4 regions of the Pedococcus sp. P1_H8 genome follow, and region 4 is predicted to be linked to each of the others. Evidence: riboswitches for the same ligand, from Rfam matches in the RefSeq annotation. Region 4 holds a riboswitch; each other region holds the start of a gene.
The links. Region 4 has a riboswitch for S-adenosylmethionine ahead of AC1DYG_RS16775 (bifunctional o-acetylhomoserine/o-acetylserine sulfhydrylase). Riboswitches for the same ligand answer to the same signal wherever they lie in the genome.
Positions count from the first base shown of each region.

Region 1: linked by a shared signal. The riboswitch ahead of metX (homoserine O-acetyltransferase MetX) and the one ahead of AC1DYG_RS16775 (bifunctional o-acetylhomoserine/o-acetylserine sulfhydrylase) in region 4 are both predicted to bind S-adenosylmethionine.
Region 2: linked by a shared signal. The riboswitch ahead of ssuE (NADPH-dependent FMN reductase) and the one ahead of AC1DYG_RS16775 (bifunctional o-acetylhomoserine/o-acetylserine sulfhydrylase) in region 4 are both predicted to bind S-adenosylmethionine.
Region 3: linked by a shared signal. The riboswitch ahead of AC1DYG_RS10900 (aminotransferase class V-fold PLP-dependent enzyme) and the one ahead of AC1DYG_RS16775 (bifunctional o-acetylhomoserine/o-acetylserine sulfhydrylase) in region 4 are both predicted to bind S-adenosylmethionine.

Region 1 is NZ_JBFUCP010000005.1:164,903-171,957, reverse strand. Features, by position in the region: gene AC1DYG_RS09625 (SufE family protein) at 1-12, opposite strand, end outside; gene AC1DYG_RS09620 (sulfurtransferase) at 66-980, opposite strand; gene AC1DYG_RS09615 (EcsC family protein) at 1,065-1,781, shown strand; gene AC1DYG_RS09610 (YkvA family protein) at 1,947-2,321, shown strand; gene AC1DYG_RS09605 (DUF4192 domain-containing protein) at 2,518-3,606, shown strand; SAM riboswitch class IV at 3,697-3,807, shown strand; gene metX (homoserine O-acetyltransferase MetX) at 3,825-4,961, shown strand; gene AC1DYG_RS09595 (universal stress protein) at 5,069-5,470, shown strand; gene AC1DYG_RS09590 (RNA polymerase sigma factor) at 5,731-7,055, shown strand, end outside.
Region 2 is NZ_JBFUCP010000003.1:100,436-107,490, reverse strand. Features, by position in the region: gene AC1DYG_RS03995 (response regulator) at 1-188, opposite strand, end outside; gene AC1DYG_RS03990 (sensor histidine kinase) at 239-2,110, opposite strand; tRNA gene AC1DYG_RS03985 (tRNA-Phe) at 2,246-2,322, opposite strand; gene AC1DYG_RS03980 (NADP-dependent oxidoreductase) at 2,493-3,419, shown strand; SAM riboswitch class IV at 3,587-3,701, shown strand; gene ssuE (NADPH-dependent FMN reductase) at 3,922-4,497, shown strand; gene AC1DYG_RS03970 (ABC transporter substrate-binding protein) at 4,497-5,552, shown strand; gene AC1DYG_RS03965 (ABC transporter ATP-binding protein) at 5,549-6,394, shown strand; gene AC1DYG_RS03960 (ABC transporter permease) at 6,394-7,055, shown strand, end outside.
Region 3 is NZ_JBFUCP010000006.1:245,456-252,510, reverse strand. Features, by position in the region: gene AC1DYG_RS10910 (multidrug effflux MFS transporter) at 1-385, opposite strand, end outside; gene AC1DYG_RS10905 (FtsK/SpoIIIE family DNA translocase) at 490-3,045, opposite strand; SAM riboswitch class IV at 3,524-3,636, shown strand; gene AC1DYG_RS10900 (aminotransferase class V-fold PLP-dependent enzyme) at 3,680-5,089, shown strand; gene AC1DYG_RS10895 (ribonuclease J) at 5,233-6,918, opposite strand; gene dapA (4-hydroxy-tetrahydrodipicolinate synthase) at 6,915-7,055, opposite strand, start outside.
Region 4 is NZ_JBFUCP010000012.1:54,064-61,118, forward strand. Features, by position in the region: gene AC1DYG_RS16755 (hypothetical protein) at 1-228, shown strand, start outside; gene AC1DYG_RS16760 (nitroreductase family deazaflavin-dependent oxidoreductase) at 244-690, opposite strand; gene AC1DYG_RS16765 (hypothetical protein) at 796-1,086, shown strand; gene AC1DYG_RS16770 (hypothetical protein) at 1,083-2,336, shown strand; SAM riboswitch class IV at 2,426-2,540, shown strand; gene AC1DYG_RS16775 (bifunctional o-acetylhomoserine/o-acetylserine sulfhydrylase) at 2,699-4,018, shown strand; gene AC1DYG_RS16780 (hypothetical protein) at 4,112-4,315, shown strand; gene hrpA (ATP-dependent RNA helicase HrpA) at 4,347-7,055, shown strand, end outside.

The DNA of each region.
Region 1 (7,055 bases), on a different contig from region 4:
GATCTCCTGCATCGCAGCCGGCAGGGGGACAGGCTGGGCGGCCGCCGGGCCGCTCACGGCAGTGGTCACGTCGGCGCGCCTTGTTCGACCGGGACGCGGACCGCGTTGCCCCACTCGGTCCACGAGCCGTCGTAGTTGCGGACGGCGTCGAAACCCAGCAGGTGGGTCAGGACGAACCATGTGTGGGAGGACCGCTCACCGATGCGGCAGTAGGCGATCGTGGCGTCGGTGGGGGACAGGCCCTGCTCCTGCAGGTAGATCGCCTCGAGGTCCGCACGCGACTTGAAGGTCCCGTCCTCGCTGGCCGCCCGCGCCCACGGCACCGACTTCGCACCGGGGATGTGCCCTCCGCGCATCGCGCCCTCCTGGGGGTAGTCCGGCATGTGCAGCAGCTCGCCGCTGAACTCGCCGGGGGAGCGCACATCAACCAGCGGCCCACCGAGGTGGGCCAGCACGTCCTCCTTGAACGCCCGGATCGGCGCGTCATCCCGTTCCACCACTGGGTATGCCGCGTCGCCGATCAGCGTCTCCACGGCCGACACCTCGCGGGTCAGCTCGCGTCCCTCGGCCGCCCACTTGGCTCGGCCGCCGTCGAGCAGCCTGACGTCGTCGTGGCCGAACAGGCTCATCACCCACAGCGCGTAGGCGGCCCACCAGTTGTTCTTGTCTCCGTAGATCACGACCGTGGTGTCTCGGCCGACACCGCGGGCCGACATGACTGCCGCGAACTGTTCGGGGCGGACGTAGTCGCGAACCACCGGGTCGTTCAGGTCCTGGTGCCAGTCGAGCTTCAGCGACCCCGGGATGTGGCCGGTGTCGTAGAGCAGCACGTCCTCGTCGGACTCCAGGACCACGATGCCGTCGGGTCCGCCGACGGCTCCGGCCTCGATCTGGTCGGCCAGCCACTGAGTGCTGACCAGTCGCTCGGGGTGGGCGTAGCGGGTGGAGCTGACGGAGGGGGAACCAGCGGAGTCGGCCATGTCCCAAGGCTAATCCCGCTGGTCACCCGGGCCCATGGCAGGATGGCCGCGACCGACCGAAACGAAACCCGGAGGGGTGCTGACGTGGGCTTTCTCGGAATGGGCAAGGACGAGGCAGAGGCCAAACCGACCTCGGCGCTCGAACAGGCGAAGGCCCCTCGCGAGGACTCGGGCATGTTCTCCGGCGCCGTGACCGGCCTGATCGAGAGCCTGCTCGACGTGGGCATCGACGGCAAGGGTCCGTTCGACTCGGCGCAGAAGGTCGCGGACGTCCGGCGGGCCGAGAAGCCTGGTGCGGACGAGGCCGTCGACGCCGTCGTCCGAGGTCACCTCAGGCTGGCTGCCGCCGGTGGGTTCGTCACCGGGCTCGGTGGTTTCGTCACGCTGCCGGTGGCGCTCCCGGCCAACGTCGTCGAGTTCTACATCGTGGCGACCCGGATGGTCGCCTCGATCGCGTCCCTGCGGGGCTACGACATCAAGCGGCCAGAGATCCGCTCGGCGGTGCTGCTCACCCTCGTGGGGGCCGACGCGGACGACCTGCTGAAGAAGGCGGGCGTTGCCTCGACCGGCCGGCTCGCCAACCTCGCGGCCCAGCGGCTGCCCGGGCCGGCGTTGATGGTGGTCAACAAGGCGGTCGGATTCCGGCTGCTGTCCACCGCGGGGAAGAAGACGCTCAGCCGGTTCGGCAAGGGCGTGCCCGTCATCGGCGGTGTCGTCGGGGCCGGTCTCGACAGCTACCTGCTGAAGAAGATCGCCGACCACGCGCGCCACGAGTTCCCCCCCAGGGCCACCGGCCTCTGAGGGGGATGGTCTCGGAGTGGCGTGGGCGTCCTCGCGCAGGCACGCTGGGACGGTGTCGGGAATCACCGGGGCGCCCAGGTCGTTTGAACCGTGTCCGGGCCATTGTGGCGTCCGGGAGCCTGCGCCCTCGAACAACCTGCGCCCTCGAACAACGGGAGTCTGACCATGGCCATGACCCGCTTCGGTGCCCTGCGCACCATCGCCACCGCGGTGCGGACCGCAACCCGTCCGGGATCGCCCGCCCTCGGCGAGCGACTGATGAGCCTGCCCCGACTGTTTCGGGCCACTTTTCGCGGTGAGTATGCCGGGACCACCCGCGGCCGGCTCCTGATGGTTCTCGGGGCGGTGGCCTATGTCGTGTCGCCCATCGACCTGATCCCCGAGCTGGCCCTGTCCGTCTTCGGTCTCGCCGACGACGCGGTGGTGGTGTCGTGGATCGCGGCAACCGTCGTCAACGAGACCGAGTCGTTCCTCGCCTGGGAGCGCACCACGCCGGCGAGGAGCGCGCACGAGACCGTGGAGGGCGACGTCGTCCGCTGACGCCAGCACGACGTCCTGATCCGCGCGGTCGGGGCGTTTCGGGGGGTGTGGGCGGTGCGGTATTTCGGGTGTGTGGACGCCGTCGTGGCGCCGTGGCGGTGCCCGCTGGGCACACCTCGCCCGCTCCGGACGGCCTCGTCCACAGCGCTGCCTGCCAGCGCTCACGGGCTGGCCTGGAGGCCGCCACCGTTGGCCCATGAGCCAGAGCCAGATCAGACTGCGAGGGCCGGCGGACGTCGTCGCCGTCCTCCCGTACCAGCTTGGTTACCACCCGCAGGACTCGATCGTGCTGATCGCCCTGCACGGTCGCAGCGTCGGGCTGATCGAGCGGATCGACCTGCCACCACCGCAGGACGCCGAACAAGTCGGCAGCGTCCTGGTGGCACCCCTGCTGGCGGACCGGCCAGATGCGGTCATGCTCGTCGGCTACGAGACGGCGGCTGGCTCGAGCCGGCTCGCGCTCGACGCGGTGCGTCGGCTGGCGACCGAGGCCGACCTCCAGGTGCTTGACCGACTCGTCGTTCGTGACGGACGCTGGTTCGCCATCGACTGCGCCGACGGTTGCTGTCCGAGCGACGGCGCACCCGTTCCGGCGGCCGCCGACACCCCCGCCGTCGCCGAGTACGTCGGGCTCGAGATCGCGCCGCTCACGGGTCGGTCGGCGATTGCCGACCTCGTTGCCGCAGATCCAGCCCTCGTGGAGGAGGTGGCAGCGGAACTGGCGGGTGTCGTGTCGTCCGACCCGGGACGGTCCGCGGCCGCCTTCCGGCTCGAAGCGCTGTCGCGCTGGTCCGTGGTCTGCGACGTGACCGATGGCGCCCCCGACGTCGAGGAGCTCGGTCCGGCCGGGGTCTCCCTACTCGTGCGCAGCATGGAGGACCTCGCGCTGCGCGACGGACTGGTGGCCTGGTTGTGCCCGGGTTCGCTGCCCCTGGACTCCCTGACGCCGGACCTCGTGGACGCGCTGCGCTGCAGCCTGCCGGCTCCCACCTGGCACAGCGGGTCTGCGGGAGCCTCGCCCGCCGTCGCCGGTCGCCGGCTGCTCGCCAGGTTGCAGTCCCTTGTCAGGTGCGTGCCCGACGAGCACGCGGCCCCAGTGCTCACGGTGCTCGCCAACTGTGCCTGGTGGCAGGGGGACGGAGCGCTGGCCCGGACGTGCGTGGACCGAGCGCTCCGCACGCACCCCGAGTACCGCCTGGCGCTGCTGCTCGAACGCATGCTCGACCTCGGAGTGCGTCCCGGAAGCCAGAAGCAGCAACCTGCGACGGAGGCGCGGTCCCGCTGACCCGGGCGTCGAGCCACGACCCGCCCTACTGCGCGTCCATCGTGCGGACGCCGGGGACGCGCCGACGGCCTCCTCGTATGATGGTCGACAGGTCATGAGTCCCAGCACCAAGCCCCGGCTTGCTGGGCGGCAACCCTCCTCGCGGTGGGGTGCCCCGGGTGAGGACCCGGCCGACCCTGACCTGGGCGGCAAGCGCGAGCGCCACAGGAGTAGTTCCGATGACCACGACCTCCCCACCACGAGCGACGTCAGGGGCCTGGCGCGAGGGTGACCCCGCCGGCCGACGCCAGTTCGTCGACCTCGGCGCGGTGGAGCTCGAGCGCGGCGGTGTCCTTCCCGCGGTGCGGGTCGCCTACGAGACCTGGGGTGAGCTCAACGCCGCTCGGGACAACGCCATCCTCGTCGAGCACGCCCTCACCGGTGACAGCCATGTCGAGGGCCCGACGGGTCCGGGTCATCCGACGCCGGGCTGGTGGGACGGGCTGATCGGGCCCGGCCGGCCCCTCGACACCGATCGCCACTTCGTCGTGGCCGCCAACGTCCTGGGCGGCTGCCAAGGGAGCACCGGCCCGTCCTCGCCGGCCATCGACGGTGCACCGTGGGGCAGCCGCTTCCCCTTCGTCACCGTGCGTGACCAGGTGCAGACCGAGGCCCTGCTCGCGGACGTCCTGGGCATCCACCGTTGGCACGCCGTCCTGGGCGGCTCCATGGGGGGCATGCGTGTCCTCGAATGGGCGGTGACCCATCCAGAGCGCGTCGCCACGGCCATCGTGCTGGCCAGCACGGCCTACGCCACTGCGGAGCAGATCGGCTGGTGCCAGGCGCAGCTGCTCGCGATCCGCGCGGACAGCGACTTCCACGGTGGCGACTACTACGAGCGCGGCGCCGGACCCGAGACGGGGCTGGGGATCGCGCGGCGGATCGCGCACGTCACCTACCGCAGCGAGCTCGAGCTGCACGAGCGGTTCGGTCGCGAGCCGCAAGCGGCGGAGGACCCGCTGGGCGGCAATGGTCGCTATGCCGTCGAGTCCTACCTCGACCACCACGCGGGCAAGCTGGCCGGACGATTCGACGCCAACTCCTACGTCGTCCTCACCGAGGCGATGAACTCCCACGACGTCGGGCGGGGACGTGGGGGAGTCGCGCAGGCACTCGCCAGGATCACCGCGCAGGTGGCAGTGGTCGCCGTCGACTCGGACCGGCTCTACCCGCCGCGGCTGTCCACGGAGATCGCGGACGCGGTCCCGGCGGCACAGCTGCACACCGTGCACTCCGACTACGGTCACGACGGGTTCCTCATCGAGATCGAGCAGGTCGGTCAGATCGTGTCCCGAGTGCTCGGTGGCCCTGCCTGACCGGGCGATTTCCGGTACGGTCGCCCCAGCGGCTGCCGTCGCCTGGTGTGCCCCGGTCCACCCGGGTCAACACCGCTACTCGGTCAACTGAACGTAGGAGGTCCCCTGTGTCCATCGTTGTGGGATATGTACCGACGAAGGAAGGGCGCGCCGCTCTGCGCCGGGCCGCGGACGAGGCGCTGCTGCGCAAGTCCAAGCTGATCGTCATCAACTCCCAGCGCGGTGGCCGAGACTTCGACGGTGACGAGGCGAACCGTTTCGAGGCGGACCTCTCCCGCATCCAGGGCGAGCTCGACGAGGAGGGCCTGGAGCACGAGGTGCGTCAGCTTGTCCGAGGCAACGAGCCGGCCGAGGACCTGATCGCCGTGGCCGAGGAGGAGCACGCCGAGTTCATCGTCATCGGCCTGCGTCGTCGCACTCCCGTGGGCAAGCTCATCCTGGGCTCGAACGCCCAGCGCATCCTGCTCGACGCGTCGTGCCCCGTCCTGGCCGTCAAGGCCGACGCCTGAGGCGACCGGTCTGCACCTGCCCTGCAGGCGTTCCATGGGCATCCAGCTGCGGATCGAGCAGGTGTCCGGAGTGTGCCGATGCGGGATCTGCGGGCAACTCGTTTTACAATGTCATCAACGAGATCTCGTCAGGGTCCAGCCCAGCCGATCTCGGCAATACTTCCACTCCCGCTGTTGTTGTCACAGACATCCCCTCAAGCATGGCTGTGATGACGTGCGCCGTGCCGCGAGTCCGCGACGAAAGGTAGTCCGTGTCGCCTGTGTCCAAGAAGGCTGCGAGCCCCGCACCGTCTCTTCCCCCCGAGTTCTCCCACCCCGCGCTGCAGAAGCTGCTCAAGCAGGGCCGCACCAACGGCTCGGTCGACAGCGGTCAGTTGCGTGATGCGCTGGAGGGGGCCGAGATCGCACCCAAGCGGATGAAGGCTGTGCTGCGTTCCCTGGACGAGCAGGGCATCCACGTGACCCTCGACTCGGCGACCGCCTCCCGCGCGGTGGCTGCGACCAGCACCCGCAAGAAGACGGCCACGGCGCCGGCCAAGAAGGCGGCCGCCAAGACTGCCGCACCTGCCGCCAAGTCGGCTGCCAAGACTGCGGCGCCGAAGGCCGAGACCACCCCCGTCAAGGCTGCTGCCGGCAAGGCCGCGGCCGCCAAGACTGCGCCCGCCAAGGCGACCACGACGAAGAAGGCCGCCTCCGCGGCCGCGGGTGAGGCAGCCCCGGCCACGAAGAAGGCAGCGACCTCGAAGTCGGCCGCCAAGACCGCGGCCACGGGCAAGGCTGCAGCAGACGGCGACGCCGCCGTCGACGGCGACGAGCCGGTGCCTGCCGAGCCCACCGAGGTGGTCGAGGGCGAGCTCGAGGACGTCGTCGTCGAGGACGACACCGAGGACGAGAAGAAGGACGACGAGGACGAGGGCTCCGGCTTCGTCCTGCGCGACGACGACGAGGACGACGCACCCGTCCAGCAGGTCGTCACCGCGGGTGCCACCGCAGACCCGGTCAAGGACTACCTCAAGCAGATCGGCAAGGTCGCGCTGCTCAACGCCGAGCAGGAGGTCGAGCTCGCCAAGCGCATCGAGGCCGGCCTGTTCGCCGAGGAGCGGCTCAACTCGGGCGACAAGATCGAGATGAAGCTCAAGCGTGAGCTGTGGTGGATCGCCCAGGACGGCAAGAAGGCCAAGAACCACCTCCTCGAGGCCAACCTGCGCCTCGTGGTCTCGCTGGCCAAGCGCTACACCGGTCGCGGCATGCTCTTCCTCGACCTGATCCAGGAGGGCAACCTCGGCCTGATCCGTGCGGTCGAGAAGTTCGACTACACCAAGGGCTACAAGTTCTCGACCTACGCGACGTGGTGGATCCGCCAGGCGATCACCCGCGCGATGGCCGACCAGGCCCGCACCATCCGCATCCCGGTGCACATGGTCGAGGTCATCAACAAGCTGGCCCGCGTGCAGCGCCAGATGCTCCAGGACCTCGGGCGCGAGCCCACCCCGGAGGAGCTCGCCAAGGAGCTCGACATGACCCCCGAGAAGGTCGTCGAGGTCCAGAAGTACGGTCGCGAGCCGATCTCCCTGCACACCCCCCT
Region 2 (7,055 bases), on a different contig from region 4:
TGCGCGAGTCGGGCGTTGGCGAGCACCGTCCTGCCCTCGGCGTCGAAGACCCACAGGCCGTCGGGCGACGCCTCGACCAGCCAGCGGCTCAGTCGGTCGAGGTCCGCACGGGCGCCGAGCGGTCCGAGGCCGCGGATGCCTGCGGCACCTCCACGGGCGCCGGGGTCGAGGGGCTGCGGATGCTGCACTCAGTGATCTTCCTTCATCGGCCCGGAAGAAGCCCACTCAAACACACGATTCAGCCCAGATCCTGCGGGCTGGGACCCTCGATCCCGAGGGCCGGAAAGGCAACTTCGAAGGTCGTGCCGCGGCCCAGCTCGGACTCCACGCTGATCGAGCCGCCGTGGCGCGCGATGATCCGGGCGACGATGCTCAGGCCCAGGCCGGTACCGGGCACCTGGAGGGCAGCCGGATTGGTGCTGCGGAAGAACTCGGTGAACAGGGACTCCTGATCCTTGGGGGAGATGCCCAGCCCCTCGTCGGCGCACAGCAGGACGATGCTTTCGCGGTCTCGTCGGGTGCTCAGCCGCACGACGCCGTGGTCGGGGCTGAACTTCACCGCGTTGCTCACCAGGTTGTCGACGACGCGGGCAAGCTCCTCGGCGTTGCCGGCGACGACCGTGCCGCCCTCGACGAGGTCGCTGTCCAGCTGTATGCCGCGCTGTTCCGCGGCGGGCCGGAACATGTCCATCGCGTCCTGGGTCAAGCACGCGAGATCCACCTCGCTGCTGACCAGGGGGCGGTCCGGGTCGCTGACCTTCGACAGCGTGAGCAGGTCGTCGACCAGGGCCCGCAGCCGGTGGGTATTGCGTTCCATGACCCCGAGTGACCAGTCGGCGTCCGACTTCGGGTCGTTGCCCGTCGGCTCGTCGTCCGCCCTGGGGTCGTCGCGCAAGAGCTCGAGATGGCCGACGATGGACGTGAGCGGATTCTTGAGCTCGTGCGCCACTGTCGAGAACAGGGAGGTCTTCGCGCGGTCGGACTGGCGCAGCTGGTCGACCAGGCGGCGCTCGAGTTCCAGCAGGCGCGCATTGACGATGGCCCGTCCGATGTCACGTCCCATCTCCAGTGCCGACGCCGCCTCCGCATCGCTCCAGGTCGGCTCCTGGGCTGAGCGCGTGATGACGACATGGCCGAGGCATTCGCGGCCCGCTCCGATGGGGGCGAGCATCCAGGCTCCCCCGCCGAAGGCGGCTGTGAACGCGAGCATGGTGCCGACCTCCTCGTCGGTCAGCAGTCCCTGTGGGTGGGTGGACCCCGCCCGCACCAGGGCTGCGGTCCGCCGACGCCAGCATTGCTGCGCCACGCGCCGCACCAGGTTCACGACGTCCGCGGGGGCACTGTCCGCGCCGTGTCCGAAGTGGGCGACGACACCTCCATCGGCGGGATCGTTCTCGTGGCCGAACGTGCGCACCCAGATCGCCGACCCCTTCAAACCCTCCAGCACGGGTTCGACGACGGCTTCCACGGCGCGAGCGGGATCAAGGATCTCCTGCGAGATCCGGGCAACGGTGTGCACGGCGGCGGCGAGGCGTACCTGCTCGGCCAGCGCCAGCCGCTGTCGGGCACCGTTGATCGCGATGCCTGCTTGGTTGGCGAAGACCTCGAGCAGGCCCTGCTGCACCTCGTCGGGGCGCCTGCCACTGAGTGGAAGGTCGACGGTGATCATGCCCAGCCACGTGCCGGCGACGTCGTAGAAGGGCGCCAGCAACGTGTCGAGGGGGTCCCAGGAGTCGGGTTCTCCAATCGCGGAGACCTCCCACCCCTCTGCCACCCAGCCGGGCTGCGAGGTCGGCGGCAACCGGTCCGCCGGGACGAAACGCAGCGTGCCCCACTGCTCCGCGATCTCGAACTCGGCCTCGACCAGGCCGCGCGGGGTGCGTCGCCCCATCAGCTCGCGACGGGCTCCGGCGTCGCCGGCGACGGCAACGACCTCGAGGTCCCCGTCCGGCTGGACGAGGCTGATCGCGGCCACCCGAAAGCCGACCACGTCCGCTGCGCCCTCGACGATCAGGTCGAGCACGTCCTGCAGGCTCTCCTGACCACTGGCGCGGTTCATCAGCTCAGACAGGCGCCGCAACGCCTGCACTCCGGTCGAGGTCAAGACCATCGACTGCTCACCTCCGACCGATTGTTGCGGCTCCCCAGCACCGGTGCAGGCTAATCGCAACGTGCCCTCCGCCACCCCCTTTTCTCCCCACACATAAACCCCCCCGGTCAGCGTGGTGCTGACCTGCGGCTCTCGTGGTGGCCAGGGGCGGGGTCGAACCGCCGACCTTCCGATTTTCAGTCGGACGCTCGTACCAACTGAGCTACCTGGCCGTGGGTGCAGGTGTGTGGTGCCACTGCGATCCCGAACATGCGATCGCGGCGGTCTCGTGCCGAAGCCCGGGGGACCGTCGCGACTGCAGGATCATAGCCGATCCGTGCTGCCCGCTCACAACCGGCTGCAATCGCGGAATAGCCGCGTGTGCAACCAAGTTGCGTCCCCCATGAAGGCAATCACCTTCGCCGAGTACGGCGACCCCGACATCCTCCAGCTCTCCGACCTCCCCGACCCCAAGGTCGGCCCGGGTGAGGTGCTGATCCGCGTCCGCAGCGCGGCCGTGAACCCCGTCGACTGGAAGGTCCTCAAGGGCTACCTCGACGGCCTCATGGTCGTGGAGTTCCCCGCGATCCCCGGCTGGGACGTCTCCGGAGTCGTCGAGGCGGTCGGCCCAGACACCCCCGAGTGGGCCGTCGGCGACCACGTGATCGCCTACGCCCGCAAGGACTGGGTGCAGGGCGGCACCTTCGCCGAGCTCGTCACCGCGCCGGTTCGCACCGTCGCGCGCAAGCCGAAGTCGCTCGACTGGCACCAGGCGGCGGGCCTCCCGCTCGCCGGCCTCACGGCATACCAGCTGCTGGCTCGGCTGGGGATCAAGGACGGCGAGACCGTCCTCGTGCACGCCGCCGCCGGTGGCGTCGGCCTCTTCGCCGTCCAGATCGCCCGCGCCCTCGGCGCGCGCGTGATCGGCACCGCCTCCGAGGGCAACCACGAGTTCCTGCGCGGGCTGGGTGCCGAGCCCGTGACGTATGGCGCTGGGCTGGCCGAGCGCGTGCGTGATCTCTCGCCCGACGGCGTGGACGTCGTGGCCGACTTCGTGGGCGGCGTCCTGGACGTGACGCAGGCGGTCCTCGCCGACGGTGGCCGGCACGGGTCGATTGCCGACGGCACCGTCGCCGCGGCGGGTGGGCTGGCGGCCTGGGTGCGACCCGACGCGGAGGACCTGACGGCGCTGGGTGACCTGGCCGACGCCGGGAGGCTGACCGTCCCGGTGGCCGAGGTGTTCGCGCTCGCGGATGCGGCGAAGGCGTTCGAGCTCAGCCAGACCGGGCACGTCCGCGGCAAGATCGCCATCGAGGTCAGCACCGATTGAGGTTGTGTGCCTGAGGTTGAGCTCTGACTCCGCCTCAGGCACACAACTGCTCGAAAAGAGCGCCCGCGCAACGGATTCCGTGCGTGGGCGCCCTTCGTCGTCCCAGCATGCGAGAGGCATATCCTACTTATTTGATAGGTAATGAAGGAACCGCTACCTTCGACGCAGGTCATGAGTTCCAGTGACAAGCCCCGGCTCACTGGACGGCAACCCTCCCACTCGCGGTGGGGTGCTCCGGGTGAAGACCTGGCGGCAGTCGAGCGACTGTCGCAAGCGCGAGGCTCTCGAGCCTCATCCGAGGACGGAAACCCATGAAGGACAACGGATCCAGGCAGGCAGCCGCTCGCTCCTGCCGACCCGTCCTGCGCAGGCACATCGACCTGCTCAGGGTTTCCAGCGCGCTCTGTCAACACTGACGCTCCTCCTCGAAACCCATTCTCCTGCAACGGTTCTGCGCCTCGGCGCGGGACCGGCGATGCCTCTTGCCCGAAAGGATCCACCCATGGCTGTCATTGCCACGATCTCCAGCAGTCCCTCCCTCTCCTCCAAGACCGACGCCGTCCTCTCCGACATCGCCAGACAGCTCCAACGCGCCGGCCACGTCGTCGTCCCGATCGTGCTGCGGGACCTACCCGCCGGCCCACTCCTGCGTGGCGACGCCCACGACCCCGAGGTGGCCCGCGCCGTGGCTGCCCTCGAGGCGGCGGACGCGGTCGTCGTCTCCACCCCGGTCTACAAGGCGGCCTACGGCGGCCTGCTCAAGACGTTCCTCGACCTGCTGCCGCAGTTCGCGCTGCGCGGCAAGGTCGTCCTGCCCGTGGCCACCGGCGGCACGTCCGCGCACGTGCTGGTCGTCGACTACGCCCTCCGGCCCGTCCTGGCGAGCCTGTCCCCGAGCAGCATCACCCCGGGCTGGTTCGTCCTGGCCGACCACGTGAGGCTCGTCGACGGGGGTGAGGCACTCCTCGACGAGGCTGCCCGGCGGCCGCTGCAGGAGGTCACGACCGTCTTCCTCGACACGGTGGCGGGCCGCTCCCTGGTCACCGCGGGCGCCGGGCTCCGTGAGGCGGTGGCCTGATGCGCACGATTCGTCGCTCCTTCACCGCGAGCCGGGCCCTGGTCGCCTCGCTGGCCGCAGCGCTCCCACTCGTCCTGGCGTCCGGCTGCTCGCTCCCGTCGAGCGAGGCCAGCAGCTCAGCCAAGGACAAGGGGCCGGTGACCATTCGCTACCAGGGGTGGGCCAACTCGGTGTCGCTGCCTGAACTCGCCTCCGACCTGGGCTACTTCCCCACCCTCAAGCTCAACTGGGTCGGCAACACCACCAGCGGTCCCCAGGACATCCAGTCCGCGGCCACGGGGCAGACCGACTTCGGCGGCGCGTTCTCCGGCGCCGTGGTCAAGCTGATCACCGCAGGGGCTCCCGTCAAGGCCGTGGTCAACTACTACGGCGAGGACGCCAAGTCGTTCAACGGGTTCTACGTCAAGAACGACAGCCCGATCCGGACCCCGCACGACCTCATCGGGAAGAAGATCGCCGTCAACACCCTGGGGGCGCACGCCGAGGCGGTGATCGACACCTACCTGAAGAAGAACGGGCTCACGCCGGCCCAGATCAAGCAGGTGCAGCTCGTCCCGCTTCCCCCCAACGACACCGAGCTGGCCGTGCGCCGTGGGCAGGTCGACGTGGGCACCCTGTCCGGGGTCCTGCAGGACCACGCCATCGCCACGGGAGGCCTGCGGTCGCTGTTCAGCGACTACGAGCTGTTCGGGGCCTTCAACGGTGGGCAGTACGTCCTGCGCGAGGACTTCATCGCCCAGCACCCCGCGGCGGCGAAGGAGTTCGTCACCGGGGTCGCCAAGGCGATCGAGTGGGAGCGCACGAGCCCTCGCGAGACGGTCATCGCGCGGTTCACCACGATCATCGAGAAGCGAGGTCGCAACGAGAAGACCGACAACCTCAAGTTCTGGAAGAGCGTGGGCGTCGCCAGCAAGGGCGGCGTGATCAGCGACGAGGACTTCACCCGCTGGGAGCCGTGGCTCGTCGACAGCGGAGTCATCGAGCAGGGCGCGCTCAAGCCCGGTGACCTCTACACCAACGAGTACAACGGGATCGCGTCGAAGGCGTCCTCATGAGCACCCACATCGAGCTGCGTGGCGTGACCAAGGAGTTCGCGCTCCGCCCGACGAGGGACCAACCGCAGGCCCGCACGCTCGTTGCCCTGGACGACGTGTCGCTCGAGGTGCCACGCGGTGAGTTCCTCACGCTGGTCGGGCCGAGCGGGTCGGGCAAGACCACCTTGCTCGACCTGCTCGGCGGGCTGAGCCGACCCACGAGCGGCAGCGTCCTCGTGGACGGTGCCGAGGTGACCGGTCCCGGTCTCGACCGGGGCATCGTCTTCCAGCAGTACGCGCTGTTCCCGTGGCGCACCACCCTCGCCAACGTGACCTTCGGCCTCGAGCAGCAGGGACTGAGTCGTCGGGAGCGCACCGAGCGTGCCCGCGACAACCTGGCCCTCGTCGGGCTCGAGGGATTCGAGGACCGCTATCCGCACGGGCTCTCCGGTGGGATGAAGCAGCGGGTCGCGATCGCCCGGAGCCTGGCCTACCAACCGGGGATCTTGCTCATGGACGAGCCGTTCGCTGCGCTGGACGCGCAGACCCGCGAGCAGCTCCAGGACGAGCTGTTGCGGATCTGGCGGGCCACCGCCACGACCGTCGTGTTCATCACCCACGGCATCGAGGAGGCGGTCTACCTCGGCCAGCGCGTGGCCGTCCTGAGCTCGCGCCCCGGGCGCCTCAAGGCCCTCGTCGACGTCGACCTCGGTGACCGCCAGTCCACAACTGACCTGCGCTCCGACCCCAGCTTCGTGCACTACCGGCACGAGGTCTGGACCCTCCTGCACGACGAGGTGCGCCGTGCCCAGGACGCCGGTCACCTCAAGATCCAGCCCGACGGCACAGAGAAGGCAGCCTGATGAGCACCGCAACCCTCGACCCGGCTCGCGACCTGACCGCGCCGACGAACCTCGACCCCGCACCCCGGGCGAGCGTCGCCCAGCAGGTGGCCACGCGGCATACGCGAGGTCACGGCCTGGCCCGCGGCGTGGGCCGGCTGGTCCGTCGCTCGGCCGCCGTGGTGCTGTTCCTGCTGCTTTGGGAGTACGGCACGCAGTACCTGCTCGACCCGGCGCGCAAGGTGTTCCTCCCACCCCTGCACGAGGTGCTCCAGGCATGGTGGGGACTGGTCCAGAGCGGCCAGCTCCAGCAGCACGTGGCAGCGAGCCTGACCCGGTCGGTGATCGGGTTCAGCTTCGCGGTGGTCGCGGGCATCGGGCTGGGGCTCGTGGTCGCGTGGTACGACGGCCTGCGCGAGTTCCTCACCCCGCTGCTCGAGGCCTTCCGCAACACCGCTGCCCTCGCGCTGCTCCCGGTCTTCGTCCTGCTGCTGGGGATCGGGGAGACGAGCAAGATCTCGATCGTCGCCTACGCGAGCTTCTTCCCGGTGCTGCTCAACACGATTGCCGGGGTGCGAACTGTCGACCCCCTCCTCGTCAGGGCCGCCCGATCGCTCGGCCTGGGCAGCCTGAGGCTCTTCCAGAAGGTCGTCCTGCCCTCCGCGGTGCCCACCATCTTCAC
Region 3 (7,055 bases), on a different contig from region 4:
GGCGACCGATGGCGTCCGCGAGCGGGCCCACGAGGAGCTGCCCGAGCCCCATGCCGAGCAGGATGCCGGTCAAGGTGCCCTGCACCGCCGACTCCGACGCCGCGAGGTCGCGGGTGATCGACGGCAGCGCCGGGAGATAGGTGTCGATGGTCAGCGGGCCGATCGCGATCAACGCGCCGAGCACGAGGACGAAGCGAACGTAGGAACGGCCCGTCGGGGCGCTCTGGACACCGTTCGCCGGCAGCGGTGTCCGGGTGCTGACCGAAGCCTCAGCAGTGGCTGTCGCAGCAGTGGGGGTCGCTGCAGTGGGGGTTGATGCAATGGACGTCGGGGCGGTCGGAGTCGGGGCGGTGGCGTCAGTCAGGGTCTCGGGGGCGGCAGTCACCTCTGCGCAACGACGAAGGGCACGGGATCTATTTCATCCCGTGCCCTTCGATCTCAGGTGATTTCTCCCACGCAGGGGTCCGTCCCTGCCTTGAATCCTTGCCGTCAGTCCCTGCCGGTGAGCTCCCAGGCATCGAGCGACTCCTCGACCTCCTCGCGACCGGCCAGGCCTCTGGCGACCGGGTCGTTGTCGTAGCGCGAGTCGGGTGCGTAGCCCGGCGTGTAGCCGGCGCCGGGCAGGACGACCTCGTCGGTGCGCTCGACCCCGGCGTCGGCCGGAGCGGCCTGCCCGTCGAACACCGGCTCCATCTCGGGCACCTCGTCCCCGCGCATGAGTGCCAAGGTCATCGGCAGGTCGTCGAGCTTGATCAGCACGTCGCGCGCCTTGGAGCCCTCGGACGGACCCACGACTCCGCGGGACTCCAGCAGGTCCATCAGTCGGCCGGCCTTGGCGAACCCGACGCGCAGCTTGCGCTGGAGCATCGACGTGGAGCCGAACTGCGTCGTCACGACGAGCTCGGTCGCCTGGAGCAGCAGCTCGAGGTCGTCGCCGATGTCGTCCTCGACCTGCTTCTTGGACGCGACCACGGTCACGTCCTCGCGATAGCTGGGCTTGAGCTGGCCGGTCACGTGCTTGACGACCTGCTGGATCTCGGACTCGGTGACCCACGCACCCTGGACGCGCATGGTCTTGCTGGAACCCATCGGCAGGAACAACGCGTCGCCCTGACCGATCAGCTTCTCGGCACCGGGTTGGTCGAGCACGACCCGGCTGTCCGCCAACGAGGACGTCGCGAACGCCATCCGGGACGGCACGTTGGCCTTGATCAGACCGGTCACGACGTCGACCGACGGCCGCTGGGTGGCCAGCACCAGGTGGATGCCGGCCGCCCGCGCCAGCTGGGTGATCCGGACGATGGACTCCTCGACGTCACGGGGCGCGACCATCATCAGGTCGGCGAGCTCGTCGACGATGACGAGCAGGTAGGGGTAGGGGTGGATGACCCGCTCGGACCCTGCCAGCGGCTTGACCTTCCCCGCCTTGACCGCCTTGTTGAAGTCGTCGATGTGCTTGAACCCGAACTGCGCGAGGTCGTCGTACCTCGTGTCCATCTCGCGCACCACCCAGGCGAGTGCCTCGGCTGCCTTCTTGGGGTTCGTGATGATCGGCGTGATGAGGTGCGGGATCCCCTCGTATGCCGTGAGCTCCACCCGCTTGGGGTCCACCAGGACCATGCGCACCTCGTCGGGCGTGGCCCGCATCAGGATCGAGGTGATCATCGAGTTGACGAAGCTGGACTTGCCCGCACCGGTGGCGCCCGCGACGAGCAGGTGCGGCATCTTGGCGAGGTTGGCGATGACGTAGCCGCCCTCGACGTCCTTGCCGACCCCCATCACCATCGGGTGCTCGTTGCCCCGCGCGGCCTGGCTGCGAAGCACGTCGCCGAGGCTGACCTTCTCGCGGTCGGCGTTCGGGATCTCGATGCCGATCGCGGACTTGCCCGGGATCGGCGAGAGGATACGGACGTCGGCGGAGGCCACGGCATACGCGATGTTCTTGGAGAGGGCGGTGACCCGCTCGACCTTGGTGCCGCGGCCGAGCTCGACTTCGTAGCGGGTGACCGTCGGTCCGCGGCTGAAGCCGGTGACCTGGGCATCGATGTCGAACTGCTCGAGCACCTGGCTCAGCGACTCGACCACCCGGTCGTTGGCGGCGCTGCGGGTCTTGTGCGGTGAGCCGGGCTCGAGGATCGCGTTGTCGGGCAACGTGTAGGTGATGTCGCCGGCCAGGGCGAGCTGCTCGACGCGCTGCGGCAACGGGGTCGTCGGCGGCGCCTCGAGGGCGGCCTTGACCTCGATGGCCGGACCCTTGACGGGCGAGGTGGTTTCGGCGGTCGCCGAGGGGGCCAGCACGCCGGGCGAGGTCGGGCGCTTCTCGCCCGGGCGGAACCGCCGACCGTCGGGTGCCACGAGGGCGGCCTGCTCGAACGCCTCGTCCCCCTCGAGGGGACCCTCCGGGTCGATCACCCGGCGACGACGCTTGGGCTTGTCCTCGACCGCGTCGGTGAGCCCATCGGTGCCGGGGTCGACAGCCCCACGGTGCAGGAGGTGGTCGCGCAGCTCGGAGAGTCGGGTCGGGACCAGGTGCAGCGGCGTCGCGGTCATGACCAGGAGGCCGAAGAAGCCGAGCATCAACAGGATCGGCACGGTGCCGTAGACCGACACCGCCGCCTTCAGCGGGCTGGAGGCGAGGAAGCCGATGATGCCGCCGCCGTCGCGCATTCCGTCGGCGCCCTGCGGCGGAACGGGAACCCCGGCGGCGACGTGCGCCAGTCCGGAGGCAGCGAAGGCGAGTGCGCCGAGACCGACGCCGATACGTGAGTTGGCCGAGTCGTCCTGCGGTGCCCGCAGGAGACGGATGCCGAGGAAGAGCAGGGCGAGCGGCACGGCATACGCCACCCGCCCGAAGGTGCCCGCCACGATCGCGTGGATCACGTCGCCGATCGCACCCTCGAAGGCCCACCACTCGCGGGCCGCCACGACGATCGACAGGCCGATGAGGGCGAAGCCGATCCCGTCGCGGCGGTGCTCGGGCTCGAGCTCGCGAGCGCTGCTGCCCACTCTGCGCACGGCTCCCCCGGCAACGTGTGCCATGCCCATCCAGGTCCCTCGGACGGCGCGCAGGGGCAGGGGCAGTCCGCCCCCGCTGGTCTTGCCGCGGGCAGGGGACTTGCGGGGTGCGCTGCTCTTGCGGTTGGCGGGGCGTGTTGCGGTGCCCCGGCCCCCGGATGAGCGCGACCCTGCTGTTGATCGTGCTGGTGTGGACGGACGTGTCGCCATGATCCGCAGGCTACGCGAAGGTCACACCGGACACACGCGTCACACGCGTTCCACGGCCGGGCAATGTGTCCCTTCCGGCCTCGCCGACGACCAGGAATGGTCGTCGGCACAGGCGCGCACCCAGGGGGAAAAAAGGTCGCGCGGGGACGGCGGTGCCGACCCACCCCGCCAGACCGCTCGGCCAAGGCCGCCCGGCCGTTCCACGCCGCAGACCGCAGACCGCGGATCCATCTCAGATCGCGGGAACCCCGCCCGGGTGCTGGATCGCGCTGGGCACGTGCCGCTACCCTCGACGACAGGTCATGAGTGTCAGCGCGAAGCCCCGGCTTGCTGACCAGCAACCCTCCTCCGCGGTGGGGTGCTCCGGGTGACGACCGGGCCGACTGCACCCGCAGCCGGCAAGCGCGGACTCGGGAGCTCTCTCGGGTCCCACCCGGACCAGGAGCTGTACCCCATGTCGATCGCGAGCACCCCGCCACCCGCCTTTCGTCGGAGCGCGCCCCTGGCGCACGCCCGCACCCAGAGCCACCTGCGCCCCGTCCCCGACGCCGGTTCCCTGGGCGAGGTCGGCCCGCTGCCCGCAGTGGTGTCCGAGTCGCTGCTCGTGCCGACGGTGGACGGCGCCGTCGACTATGCCAACTTCGACCACGCCGCGTCGACGCCGGCGCTGGTGAGCGTCAAGAAGGCAGTCGACACCGCGCTGCGGACCTACTCCTCGGTCCACCGGGGCAACGGCTGGGCCTCCCGGGTGACCTCGGCGTGGTACGAGCAGGCGCGGGCCGAGGTGCGGGCGTTCGTCGGGGCACGTGAGGGCGACGAGGTCGTCTTCACCCGCAACAGCACCGACTCGTTCAACCTCCTGGCTCGCTGTCTGCCACGACACACGCAGGTCTTCGTCTTCGAGTCCGAGCACCACGCCGCACTGCTGCCCTGGCCGACGAACCGGACCCACCGGCTTCCGGTTCCCGGCAGCGTCAGCGACGCGAGGGCCCTTCTGCGCACCGCACTCCGCGACCACCCCGGCCGGCACCGCCTGGTCGTGCTGGCCGGTGCCTCCAACGTCACCGGGGAGATCTGGCCCGTCCGGGAGCTGGCCGCCATCGCCCGGCAGGCCGGTGCGAGGGTCGTCCTCGACGCCGCCCAGTACGCACCGCACCGCCCGGTCGACCTCGACGACCTCGGCGTCGACTACGCCGTGCTCTCCGGCCACAAGCTCTACGCACCGTTCGGCACGGGAGTCCTGGCGGGTCGGGTCGACTGGCTCGACGCTGCGGCGCCCTACCTCGCCGGCGGCGGCGCCACCAAGTCGGTGACCGAGCGCGGTGTCGTATGGCAGCAGGGGGCCGCCCGCCACGAGGGGGGCAGTCCCAACGTCATCGGCGCCATCGCCCTGGCGGCGGCGTGCCACGCCCTGCGCGCGCACTCCGACGCCGTCGAGGAGCACGAGCGCGCGCTGGGCGCACGCCTGCTGGAGGGCCTGTCCGCCATCGACGGTGTGCAGACCTACTCGCTCTTCAGTCCCGACCACGAGCGGGTCGCTGTGGCGACCTTCACCATCGACGGGGTGGACTCGTCCCTGGTGTCCGCGGCCCTGTCGGCCGAGCACGGCATCGGCGTCCGGGACGGCAAGTTCTGCGCGCACCTGTGCGTCGACGCCCTGCTCGACGACCCCTATGCCGTGGGCTCCACGACCGCCGTCCGGGCCAGCGTCGGGCTGGCCACGACCGCGGAGCACGTCGAGCGGTTGCTCTCGGCCGTGGCCGAGCTCGCCGAGCACGGGCCTCGCGCCGAGTACGTCAACGGTCCGCAGGGCTGGTTGCCCGTCGGCGACCCGCGGGCGCTCGACCTCGCCCGCCCCTGGTAGCCGACCCCGCGGCATACCCCGCCGTTGGCTGGCAGCTCACACCCCACCCGCCACCCCTTTATCGGGTTACCCGATAAAGGGGTGCTTCACCCGGGAACGGTTCTCGGGTGAAGCGCAACCTTGTTGGGTGAAGCCGGCGCAGGTCAGGCCTGGATGACGACCGGGATGATCATCGGGCGGCGGCGGATCTTGCCGCCGACCCAACCGCCGATCGCCCGGCGCATGACCTGCTCGAGCTGATGGGAGTCGGTGACACCGTTGCCGGTGGCCTCGGCGAGCGCCTGCTCGATCTTGGGCCGCACCTGGCTGAAGATCTCGTCGTCCTCGGCGAAGCCCCGGGCCTGGATCTCCGGCCCGGCGGCGATCTTGCCGGTGGCGGAGTCGATCACCACGATGACCGAGATGAACCCCTCGTCACGCAGGATCCGGCGGTCCTTGAGCAGCGCCTCGTCGAATTCACCCACCGAGGACCCGTCGACGTAGACGTAGCCGCAGGGCACCGCCCCGACGATCCGCGCGACACCGTCGACGAGGTCGACGACCACGCCGTCCTCGGCCAGCACGACCTGCTCGCGGGGGACACCGGTCTGGACCGCGAGCTCGGCGTTGGCCACGAGGTGGCGCCACTCGCCGTGCACCGGCATCACGTTGCGGGGCTTGACGATGTTGTAGCAGTAGAGCAGCTCGCCGGCGCTGGCGTGGCCGGACACGTGCACCTTGGCGTTGCCCTTGTGCACGACGTTGACACCGAGCCGCATGAGGCCGTTGATGATGCGGTAGACGGCGTTCTCGTTGCCGGGGATCAGGGACGAGGCCATGAGGACCGTGTCTCCCTCTCCCACATCGATGCGGTGGTCGCGGTTGGCCATCCTCGACAGCGCAGCCATCGGCTCGCCCTGCGACCCGGTGCAGATCAGGACGACCTGGTCGTCGGGGAAGTTGTCGAGCTTCTTGACGTCGACGAGCACGCCGTCGGGCACGTGGAGGTAGCCCAGCTCGGCGGCGATCCCCATGTTGCGCACCATCGAGCGGCCCACCATGGCGACCTTGCGCCCGGCCGACTCTGCGGCGTTGAGCACCTGCTGGACACGGTGCACGTGCGAGGAGAAGCAGGCGACGATGATCCGGCGCTGGGCGTCGCGGAACACCTTGTCGATCGCCGGGGCGATCTCGCGCTCCGGAGTGGTGAACCCGGGGACCTCGGCGTTGGTCGAGTCCGTCATGAACAGGTCGACGCCCTCCTCCCCCAGCCGGGCGAAGGCGCGCAGGTCGGTGAGCCGGTTGTCCAGCGGGAGCTGGTCCATCTTGAAGTCACCGGTGTGCAGGATCGTCCCGCCCGGCGTCCGCACGAAGACCGCGAGCGCGTCGGGGATCGAGTGGTTGACCGCCACGAACTCACAGTCGAAGACACCGAGCTTCTCGCGCATCCCCTCCTTGACACCGAGGGTGTAGGGCGTGATGCGGTGTTCCTTGAGCTTGGCCTCGATGAGCGCCAGCGTCAGCATCGACCCGACGACCGGGATGTCGCGCTTCAGCTTGAGCAGGTAGGGCACCGCGCCGATGTGGTCCTCGTGGCCGTGCGTGAGGACGATCGCCTGGATGTCGTCGAGCCGGTCCTCGAGGTACTCGAAGTCCGGGAGGATCAGGTCGACGCCGGGGTGGTGGTCCTCCGGGAACAGCACGCCACAGTCGATGATGAGCAGCTGGCCGGCGTGCTCGATGACGGCCATGTTGCGGCCGACCTCGCCGAGGCCGCCGAGGGCGATGATGCGGACGCCGTTGGCGGCAAGCGGCCGCGGGAGGTTGAGCTCGGGGTGGGGATGACTCACAAAAGTCCTGACTCGGTGAGACCGGCGCGCAGCTGCGCGACCTGGTCGGGGGTGGCTTCGACGAGGGGCAGGCGCACGGTCGCGGAGTCGATGACTCCGAGCTCGACCAGGGCGGCCTTGGCCATGATGGCTCCCTG
Region 4 (7,055 bases):
GCGACGGTCGCGCTGGCCCGCGGTGACCAGACCTCACGCCGGGTCGCGCTGGTGGCCATCAGCGTCGAGCTGGCGGGGGTGCTCGTCGTGGGCTTGGCGTCCTACCTGGCCACGGAAGCCTTCCCCGACAAGACGGTGTGGTCGCACTTCGGGTCCGGCTACGGCTTCGTGCCGCTGGTCCTGCCCGTGCTCGGGCTGCTCTGGCTGCGGCGCACGCGTCCCCGCTGAGAACTGGTCAGGGGGCTAGGCGCTGGGCTCGTCGATGGGCTCGAGGACGAAGACGGGGATCAGCCGGTCGGTCTTGACCTGGTAGTCGGCGTAGGGCGGGAACGCCTCCACACACCGCGGCCACCACTCCTCGCGCTCGGCGCCTTCGAGCTCACGGGCCCGCACCGTCCAGGTGCGCTCGTCGTCCTGCAGGTCAAGGACCGGGTTCTTCCGGAGGTTGGCGTACCACTTCGGGTGCTCGGGGGCGCCGCCCTTGCTCGCCACCGCGGCATACACACCGTCGTGCTCGACGCGCATCAACGGCACCTTCCGCACCTTGCCGGAGAGGCCGAGCATGGTCAGCATCACGACCGGTCGGCCCTGGATGTCGACCGCGCGGGTCGTCCCCGTGGTCTCGATCTTCTCGACCTGGCTGCGAACCCACGCGGTGGGACTGGCGACGTACTCACCCAGAATGGTCATGGTCCATCACAACACGAACCGGCAGATTCCGGGTGGGCGGGCCCAGCGCCCGGGCGGCTGTGGACAACCTCCGGAGACCTCGCGGGACCGACCTACCCTCGAATCATGACCCGGATCGAGGTGGACCCCGACGCCGTCCTGGCCCTGGCCGATGCCCTCAGGGAGGTGGCAGCGGACCTCCAGTGGCAGGCGCTGCGCGGCTCCGAGCAGACCTGGGCGTTGGGCCCCGGCGACAGCGCGGGGGCGCTCGCCTCCGTGCTCGGCGACTTCGAGCACCAACGCCAGTCACTCGGACGCGAGCTCGAGGACCTGGCCGCCGCGACCGCTCTCGCCGGGCGGTTGTACGCCGAGGTCGAGAGCGGGAGCGCAGCCGCCTTCCCGGGCGGTGGCGGATGACGATCCTGCGGCCGCTTCCCGGCGATCCCGGCACGGTGCGTGCGCTGGCCGACCGACTGGCAGGGCAGGGCGAGCTGCTGCTGGCCCTGGCGGGCACGCTGCGGGGCCTCGGCGACCCGAGCAGGGCCACCTGGTCGGGTCCCGGGGGTGCCGCCTTCGCCGCTCGATCTCGCACGGCGTCCTCGCTACTCGTCTCGGTCGGACGTCGCTACGCGGTCTCCGCGGTGGCCCTGCGTCCGCTCGGCGCGGCGCTGTCGCAGGCGCAGCACGACGCCTCCTGGGCGGTGACGACGCACGCGGAGGCTTGGCAGCTCGCCGTCACCCTCGGCAACCGGCGGGTGGCGGCGCAGGAGAGCGCCGACCTAGCGCAGCGCGTCGTCGCCGCAGACCTGCACCGCAAGGAGATCGAGCAGCTCGAGCTCGTCCAGCTCGCCGAACGCCGCCACGCGGCGGCCTGGGAGCGGTTCGCCGAGGCGGACCGCCGGTGCGCCACCGTGCTGCACCGGCTCGTCCAGGACGGGCTCGACGACTCACGGCTCTACGACTCCCTGACCGGACTGAGTCGCGCGGCCGGTGCCCTGGGGAGCGCGACGGGAGCCGTGGCCATGGCTCCCACGCCGCCGGCCAAGGCGCTGGGCGTGGTCGCCGAGGTCTGCGACGGCCTCGAGGTGACAGCAGACGTCCTGGTCAAGGTCGGCTACGGCGACGGGGACTGGGGCGACATCGCCCTGGGCGCCGCGACGTCGGCCACCGGCCCGGCGTCCGCGGTGCTCAAGCGGGGCGCGCTGGCGACGAACCCCGCGGCTCTCGTCGGCCGCACGAGGACAGCGCGACGCCTGCTGCGCCATGACACCGCCCAACGGCTCCGGCTCGCGACGGCCGAGGAGCTGCGTCGCGCCGGTCGAGCCGACCCCAAGCCCGGCGGCCGCATGTTCCGCGCCACCCGCTCACCGGGCTCGCCGACCGCGACGGCGCACTGGGCGGCCGAGCAGGTCAGGGAACGCGCACGAGTCCTGGTGCGCAACAAGTGGCTCGACGACCTCGCCCTGGTCACCGGTGACCCCGCCCGCTCACGGACGATGTTCGTGACCGGCCTTGCCGCCGAGGCGACCACGGCCGGTCTGGGGGCGGTCGGCACCGGGCGCGACCTGTACCTCCGGCATGAGACGGACGAGGCGATGCAGGCGCGCGACGCCTCCGCCGCGCGTGGCCCCGCCCCGGACCCCGACAACCGCCCCGGCGGCCGCTGACTCAGGCCGCCCGTGGCCACCAGGACGCTGCGTCCGCGATGAGAGATGGGTATGCCGCCCGCTCACCTCCGCGGCGTAGCCTCGGGCCAGGTCATGAGTGCCAGCGACATGCCCCGGCTCGCTGGCCGGCAACCCTCCTCCGCGGTGGGGTGCCCCGGGTGAAGACCTGGCGGGCGGCGCCGTTGCCGTCCGCAAGCGCGGGAGACCCACCACGTGTCCCGCACCGTTCCGGCGGTGGCGTCAGTGATCACAAGACCTTGGGGATGACGGACCTTCCCTTCACGGGCTCCTCGACCACCCACTCCGCCGGCGACGGGCCCCCGAGCCGCGTCACGCGGCATACGAGAGTGAAGGACACCGAGATGAGTTCCACCAACTGGTCGTTCGAGACCCGCCAGGTCCACGTCGGACAAGAGCCGGATTCCGCGACAGGCGCTCGCGCGCTGCCGATCTACCAGACGACGTCATACGTCTTCAAGGACACCGAGCACGCGGCAAACCTGTTTGCCCTCAAGGAGTTCGGCAACATCTACACGCGCATCATGAACCCGACCCAGGACGCCGTCGAGCAGCGCGTCGCGTCGCTCGAGGGCGGCGTCGGGGCGCTGCTCGTCGCCTCGGGCCAGGCTGCCGAGACCCTGGCCATCCTCAACATCGCCGAGGCGGGGGACCACGTCGTGGCGAGCCCGAGCCTGTACGGCGGCACCTTCAACCTGCTCAAGCACACCCTCCCCAAGTTCGGGATCGAGGTGGGCTTCGTCGAGGACCCGAACGACCTGGAGTCGTGGAGGGCAGCCGTCCGGCCCAACACCAAGCTGTTCTTCGGCGAGACCATCTCCAACCCGAAGTCGGAGGTGCTCGACATCGAGGGAGTCGCGGCCGTCGCCCACGAGGCCGGTGTGCCGCTCGTCGTGGACAACACGATCGCCACGCCCTACCTCATCCGCCCGCTGGAGTGGGGCGCCGACATCGTCCTGCACTCCGCCACCAAGTACCTCGGTGGTCACGGCACCTCGATCGCCGGGGTGATCGTCGACGGAGGGACGTTCGACTTCGGGGCCGACCCGGAGAAGTTCCCCAACTACAACACGCCCGAGGAGAGCTACCACGGGCTGGTGTTCGCGCGGGACCTCGGCGTGGGGAGTGCCCTCGGCGCCAACCTGGCGTTCATCCTCAAGGCGCGCGTCCAGCTGCTCCGCGACCTGGGGCCGGCGATCTCACCGTTCAACGCGTTCCTCATCGCCCAGGGCATCGAGACGCTGAGCCTGCGCATCGAGCGGCACCTGGAGAACACCCACAAGGTGGCCGCGTTCCTGCAGGCGCACGAGCAGGTCGAGCAGGTCGTCTGGGCGTCACTGCCCGACCACGAGTCCCACGAGAAGGCGACCAAGTACACGCCACGGGGCGCTGGGGCGGTGCTGGCGTTCGAGATCGCCGGGGGTGTCGAAGCGGGACGCCGGTTCGTCGAGTCACTGGTCCTGCACAGCCACGTCGCCAACATCGGTGACGTGCGTTCGCTCGCGATCCACCCGGCCTCCACGACTCACTCGCAGGGTCCGGACGGCGACCGTCTGAAGGCAGGGGTGACGCCCGGGCTGGTGCGCCTCGCCGTGGGCATCGAGCACATCGACGACATCCTCGCCGACCTCGAGCAGGGGTTCATCGCCGCCAAGAGCGCCTGAGGTGACTGGCCGAGCTGACTGGCTGACACCTGCGTCGGAGCGAACCCGTCGGATGCAGGTGTCAGTCGGCGGCCGCGGGAGGATACTGGGGCCATGGCTTCGCATCCGGGGCCCGTGACGCTTCACCTGCACGTCCACCCGGTCCACCTTCCGCACCAGGTCCCGCGGCTCGCCCTCGCCGTGGCCCTGACCCTCCTTGCCCTCATCCTGCTGCTGGTGACCGTCTCGGGTGGCGGGGCGATCCTAGCTCCCGACCAGCTGCCGAACCCGCGCAACCTGACCACGCTGGTGCGCTGAGCGGACCCAGGGGTGAGTCTGGCTCACCCGTATGATTTCGCCCGTGTCCTCCGAGCAGCGGTCCCGGTCTCGGCGGCCACGTCGACAGGGACATCGACAGGGGCCACCCCACCCCCTGCGGGTGCCGCCCCCCGTGCCGGAGCTCAAGTACCCCCCGGAGCTGCCGGTCGTCGCGCGCAAGGACGACATCGCTGCTGCGATCCGCGACCACCAGGTCGTCATCGTCGCGGGGGAGACGGGCTCGGGCAAGACGACCCAGCTGCCCAAGATCTGCCTCGAGGTGGGGCGCGGGCAGGCGGGACTGATCGGACACACCCAGCCGCGGCGCATCGCCGCGCGCTCGGTGGCCGAGCGCATCGCCGAGGAGCTCGAGGTCGAGCTCGGTGGCGCGATCGGCTACCAGGTGCGTTTCACCGACCAGAGCAGCGACACCACCCTCGTCAAGGTGATGACCGACGGCATCCTGCTCAACGAGATGCAACGAGACCGCCTGCTGCGCAAGTACGACACGATCATCATCGACGAGGCGCACGAACGGTCGCTGAACATCGACTTCATCCTCGGCTACCTCAAGCAGCTCCTCCCGAAGCGGCCCGACCTCAAGGTCGTCATCACCTCCGCGACGATCGACCCGCAGCGCTTCGCGGAACACTTCTGTGACCCGGTGTCGGGGGAGGCAGCGCCGATCATCGAGGTGTCAGGCCGCACCTACCCCGTCGAGGTCCGCTACCGCCCGCTCGTCGACCCGCAGCGGCCCGACGCAGAAGAGCGGGACCAGGTCACGGGCGTGTGTGAAGCCGTCGAGGAGCTGTGGACCGAGCGCGCTGCGGACGGGACCGGTCACGACATCCTCGTGTTCCTCTCGGGGGAGCGCGAGATCCGCGACACCGCCGACGCGCTCGAGAGCATGAAGCTGCCGCAGACGGAGGTGCTGCCGCTCTATGCCCGGCTCTCCGCCGCGGAGCAGCACAAGGTCTTCGGACGGGCCACCGGACGACGAATCGTGTTGGCCACGAACGTCGCCGAGACGTCGCTCACCGTGCCGGGCATCCGCTACGTCGTCGACGGCGGCACCGCACGCATCTCGCGGTACTCCCAGCGCACCAAGGTGCAGCGGCTGCCGATCGAGGGGATCTCGCAGGCGAGTGCGAACCAGCGCGCCGGTCGCTGCGGGCGCCTCGCGGACGGCATCTGCATCCGGCTCTACTCTGAGGAGGACTACGAGGCGCGGCCCGAGTTCACCGAGCCGGAGATCCAGCGCACCAGCCTCGCGTCCGTCATCCTCCAGATGACCTCGCTGGGCCTCGGCGACATCGCGGCCTTCCCGTTCGTGGACGCCCCGGACGCCCGCCAGGTCGCCGACGGCATCCGGCTGCTGGAGGAGCTGCAGGCCTTCGACACCGTCGCCGACGCCGACGCGCCCCCGACCGGAAGGCATCGTGGTCGCGGGAGGAGGCTGACGGCATACGGGACGTCGTTGGCACGGCTCCCCGTGGACCCGCGGCTGGGTCGCATGCTGATCGAGGCGGGCACGTTGGGCTGCACCCGTGAGGTGCTGGTCATCGTCGCCGCCCTGTCGATGCAGGACCCCCGCGAGCGACCCGCCGACAAGCAGACCCAGGCCGACCAGTCGCACGCGAGGTTCCGCGACGAGCACTCCGACTTCGTGTCGCTGCTGAATCTGTGGGCCTATCTCAAGGAACAGCAGAAGGCGTTGTCCCACAGCGCTTTTCGGCGGATGTGTCGCACGGAGTACCTGCACTACCTGCGAGTGCGGGAGTGGCAGGACCTCCACAGCCAGTTGCGCAAGGCCTGCCAGGACGTCGGCATCGACACCAAGGCGGCGACCGCCGCCCCCGGGGAGCCGCCCGACGCCGACCTCATCCACCAGGCGCTGCTGTCCGGTCTGCTGTCCCACATCGGGCTGCGTGACGAGGCCAAGCGCGACTACCTGGGTGCCCGCGGTGCCCGGTTCGGCATCTCGCCGGGGTCGACCTTGTTCCGCCGCCAGCCGACCTGGGTGATGTCTGCCGAGCTGGTCGAGACGACCCGGCTGTGGGCGCGGAGCAACGCCCGGATCGACCCGATCTGGGCGGAGCGGCTCGCCCCCCACCTGGTGAAGCGCACCTACTCCGAGCCCCGGTGGTCGCGCAAGCAGGGTGCGGTGGTGGCGACCGAGCGGGTCACGCTCTACGGCGTCCCCTTGGTGGCGGCGCGCACCGTCCAGTACTCGCGGATCAACCCCGAGGAGTCGCGTGACCTGTTCATCCGGCACGCCCTGGTCGAGGGAGACTGGGACACCCACCACGAGTTCTTCAGGGCGAACCAGGCTCTGCTGCAACGACTGTCGGAGCTCGAGGAACGCGCCAGACGGCGCGACATCGTCGTCGACGAGGAAGACCTCGTGGCGTTCTACGACGCACGAGTGCCCGCTGAGGTGGTGTCCCAGCGCCACTTCGACCGGTGGTGGAAGGACGTCCGCCGGCAGACGCCGCAGCTGCTGACCTTCACCGAAGAGCTCCTCACCCGCGAGAGCGCAGAGGGCGTGTCCGCGCTCGACTACCCGCGGACGTGGACCCAGGGCGGCATCGAGCTCCCGGTCACCTACCAGTTCGAGCCGGGTGCAGCGGCCGACGGTGTCACGGTCCACATCCCCGTCCAGGTGCTCAATCAGATGTCCGACACGGGCTTCGACTGGCAGGTGCCGGGGCTGCGGGAGGAGCTTGCGACCGCGCTGCTG